DNA from 2 places in the Pseudomonas sp. LB3P31 genome. Region 1 is predicted to be linked to the other one. Evidence: predicted binding sites of a transcription regulator. Region 1 holds the regulator's gene; the other holds the start of a gene.
The links. The regulator sigma-54, encoded in region 1, starts transcription at its own class of promoters, with help from an activator protein. The targets are predictions, from matches to a motif close to ANTGGCATNNANNTTGCTNT.

Region 2: a site for sigma-54 is predicted at 1,167-1,186, ahead of ACYZTK_RS06920 (circularly permuted type 2 ATP-grasp protein). Genes of this name have one in related genera too.

What each region holds. Positions count from the first base shown of each region.
Region 1 is NZ_CM142710.1:2,467,020-2,469,200, forward strand. It holds gene ACYZTK_RS11295 (RNA polymerase factor sigma-54) at 165-1,658, shown strand; gene hpf (ribosome hibernation-promoting factor, HPF/YfiA family) at 1,732-2,040, shown strand; gene ptsN (PTS IIA-like nitrogen regulatory protein PtsN) at 2,053-2,181, shown strand, end outside.
Region 2 is NZ_CM142710.1:1,541,889-1,544,069, reverse strand. It holds gene ACYZTK_RS06930 (hypothetical protein) at 2-235, shown strand; gene ACYZTK_RS06925 (ribonuclease E inhibitor RraB) at 449-790, shown strand; gene ACYZTK_RS06920 (circularly permuted type 2 ATP-grasp protein) at 1,218-2,181, shown strand, end outside.

The DNA.
Region 1 (2,181 bases):
GTCGCCCGGGCGCTCGACACTCTAAAAAATCAATACTTTTTTATTGTTACAGCGCTCTAGGCAAACACTGCAATATCGGGCATATAATTTGCTTAAGTTTGGCGCTCCGGCGCCCTGTAGTGGATGGCGCATGCGCGCCGGCGAATAAGGTTTAAGCCCCTGCCATGAAACCATCGCTAGTCTTGAGAATGGGCCAGCAGCTGACGATGACTCCTCAGCTGCAACAGGCCATCCGCCTGCTCCAATTGTCGACCCTGGACCTGCAGCAGGAAATCCAGGAGGCGCTGGAGTCCAACCCGATGCTCGAACGCCAGGAAGAAGGCGACGACTTCGACAATGCCGATCCCTTGGCCGACAAAGCCGAGCAGCAACCCAACGCCGACGTTTCGGAGCCGTCCTATCAGGAAACCGCGCCGACGGTAGACAATCTCGAGGAAGGCGACTGGAACGAGCGCATTCCCAACGAGCTACCCGTTGATACCGCGTGGGAAGATGTCTACCAGACCAGCGCCAGCAGCCTGCCAAGCAACGATGATGACGAGTGGGACTTCACCACCCGCACATCGGCCGGCGAAAGCCTGCAGAGCCACCTGCTGTGGCAACTGAACCTCGCGCCGATGTCCGACACTGATCGCCTGATCGCCGTCACCCTGATCGACTGCATCAACAATCAGGGCTACCTGGACGAAACCCTCGAGGAAATTCTCGAAGCCTTCGACCCGGAACTGGACATCGAACTGGACGAAATCGAAGCCGTTCTGCACCGCATCCAGCAATTCGAACCGGCCGGCATCGGCGCTCGCAACCTGGGCGAATGCCTGCTGCTGCAATTGCGCCAGCTGTCCGCCAAGACCCCTTGGCTTACTGAAGCCAAGCGCCTGGTCACGGACTACATCGATCTGCTGGGCAGCCGCGACTATAGCCAGTTGATGCGGCGGATGAAGCTTAAGGAAGACGAACTGCGCCAGGTCATCGAGCTGGTCCAGAGCCTCAACCCGCGTCCCGGCTCGCAGATTGAGTCGAGCGAAGCCGAGTACGTGGTTCCGGACGTGATCGTGCGCAAGGACAACGAACGCTGGCTGGTGGAACTCAACCAGGAATCGGTGCCGAAGCTGCGGGTCAACGCCCAGTACGCCGGTTTCGTTCGCCGCGCGGACACCAGTGCCGACAACACGTTCATGCGCAATCAGTTGCAGGAAGCCCGCTGGTTCATCAAGAGCCTGCAGAGCCGCAACGAAACCCTGATGAAAGTTGCCACCCAGATCGTCGAGCATCAACGCGGTTTTCTGGAGTACGGCGACGAAGCGATGAAGCCGCTGGTACTGCATGACATCGCCGAAGCAGTCGGCATGCATGAATCGACGATTTCACGGGTGACCACGCAGAAGTTCATGCATACCCCACGGGGCATTTATGAACTGAAATACTTTTTCTCCAGCCACGTCAGCACCTCCGAAGGCGGCGAATGCTCGTCCACGGCGATCCGCGCGATCATCAAAAAACTGGTTGCGGCGGAAAATCAGAAAAAGCCGTTGAGTGACAGCAAGATCGCTGGTTTACTGGAGGCACAAGGCATTCAGGTGGCTCGCCGCACCGTCGCCAAGTACCGCGAATCCCTTGGGATCGCGCCTTCGAGCGAACGCAAGCGGTTGATGTAAGCCACGCCACAGCGTTCCAGTGGCAGATCATCTGGTCTGCCGCTTTATGCACTGGCAACGAAGGAGAAGCTGTATGCAAGTCAACATCAGTGGACACCAGCTGGAAGTTACCGAACCCCTGCGCACCTATATCGGCGAAAAACTCGCCCGTTTAGAGAGGCATTTCGACAAGATAACCAACGTGCAAGTCACGATGAACGTCGAGAAGCTCAAGCAGAAAATCGAAGCCACCTTGCATATTCCCGGCGGGGAAGTGGTCGCCAATGCCGAGCATGACGATATGTATGCCGCCATCGACCTGCTGACCGACAAGCTGGATCGCCAACTCAAAAAGCATAAGGAAAAGACCCAGAGCCTCCTCCAGGGCGCAACCGGTCGTTAACACTCCCAACCCATGATCCGACTTGAAAGTATCCTGACCCCCGGCCGTTCCCTCGTGAACGTGCCGGGCGGCAGTAAAAAGAAAGCCCTCGAGCAAATTGCCAACCTTATCCATAAAGAAGTACCGGATCTGGAGATGCAA
Region 2 (2,181 bases), 930 kb from region 1:
GATGCAAAAGTGGAAAATCACTTTCGTGGATGATCACGGTGAAACAGTCGACGAAGTCTTCGAGTGCGAGGAATGCCCGGACAACGAGCATGCCGCCAAACTCATTAAGGCTCGTTTGCTGCCTGTCGCCGCCGAACTGGATCTGAATGATCTGGAAGGGCGCACCGATGATGCGAGCGTCAAAAGTCTCAAGGCACAGAACAGCATACAAATCCTCGGCATCACTCCCGTCTGATACAACTCCTGTCACATTCAAACCAGGCCTTGGCAGCTGCTCGGTCAAAGGGCTACTCTGCAAGCGAGATCAGCGATTGGATCGCTAAGGTCTGGTCTTGTCAGCTACATGCTTGTATCCCACCGGCAACCTGGTTGCCGCATCGCCCTCACCATTCGGCTGAGGGCGTCGGGAGTACGGAAAGTCTATCCAGCGGATCGAGGAGGACGTTTCATGAGCACAGCCTATCAAGAAGACATCAGCAGCAGCGTGCTGCGCCGCATGAAAGAGGGCGGTTTCGACTTTTCAAAATTTCATCCCATCGAGTTCTACGCGATTTTCCCCGACGAGGAGCGGGCCCGCAGGGCAGCAGGTCATTACCGTGGTGAGTCCTTGAACGCGCAGATCAGTGTGCGCGACGACGGCGCCTGGGCGCTGGAACTGAGCAAGGTCATGTACGCCACCTACGATGACATCGGCGATTTCGAGCAGGGTTTTGAGGCAGTGGTCGAGCCTCTGGGCGGCATCATCGAAGGATGGGGCGTGAAGCAGGAGGTACGAGGGCGACTCGCATAACATTATGAACAGCAACAACACTCAGCAACGGCTGACCCTTGGGTTGGCCGTTTTTCGTTGGGTGGAATGCGTTCCCCGTAGGAGCTGCCGTAGGCAGCGATCTTTTGATCTATTTTTGATTCACAACATTTCACAACGCAAAAAAAAGCCGCCAAAACAGGCGACCAAAAGGGAAGTTCGATGAGCTTTTCAGCGAATGTGCCAATTATCCTTATCGACAGCCGGGCAGTGAAATCAACTCTGACTATGCTGGTGATAGCGACAGCATTGCTTCGCAATGGAGCGGGGGCGATCGGGTTGGAGCGTTTGCCGCACAGGATTGGTGCGGTGTTTTCACAGCAAATATCCAACTGATTGATATCAAAGCGTTTATGCCGATGGCACGGGCCTTGCGATGCCTAGATGTCCGGGTGACAAGGAGTACGGCATGATCCGCACCTATTTTGATGAAATGTACGATGCCGACGGCCAGGTCCGTCCGCATTACCGGGAGTTTGCCCGGTGGTTGGCGGAGACGCCTGACGAGCTGCTGGCCCAACGCCGACGCGAGGCCGATCTGCTGTTCCATCGAGCCGGAATCACCTTCACCCTCTACGGTGATGAGCAGGGAACAGAGCGCCTGATTCCTTTTGACACTATTCCGCGCAGCATCCCCGCCAGTGAGTGGCGGATTGTCGAGCGCGGCTGTATCCAGCGGGTCAAGGCGTTGAACATGTTCCTCGCCGACCTCTATCACGAACAGCGCATCATCAAGGCCGGGATTATTCCGGCGGAGCAGGTGCTGGCCAACGAGCAATACCAGTTGGCGATGCAGGGGCTCGATCTGCACCGGGATATCTATTCCCACATCTCCGGCGTCGATCTGGTGCGCGACGGCGACGGCACGTACTACGTGCTCGAAGACAATCTTCGTACACCGAGCGGCGTCAGCTACATGCTCGAAGACCGCAAGATGATGATGCGACTGTTCCCCGAGTTGTTCTCGGCCCAGCGCATAGCGCCCATTGACCACTATCCGAACCTGCTGCTCGACACCCTGAAAAGCTCCAGCCCGATCGATAACCCGAGCGTGGTGGTGCTAACCCCTGGGCGCTTTAACAGTGCGTTCTTCGAGCATGCGTTCCTGGCCCGGGAAATGGGGGTTGAGCTGGTGGAAGGTGCAGACTTGTTCGTGCGCGACGACAAGGTGTTCATGCGCACCACCGACGGGCCCAAGGCAGTGGATGTGATCTACCGTCGCCTCGACGATGCGTTTCTCGATCCGCTGGCGTTCAATCCGGATTCGATGCTCGGCGTGCCAGGGCTGTTGTCGTCCTACCGCTCGGGCAATGTAGTGCTGGCGAATGCCATCGGCACCGGAGTGGCGGACGACAAGTCGGTGTACCCGTTTG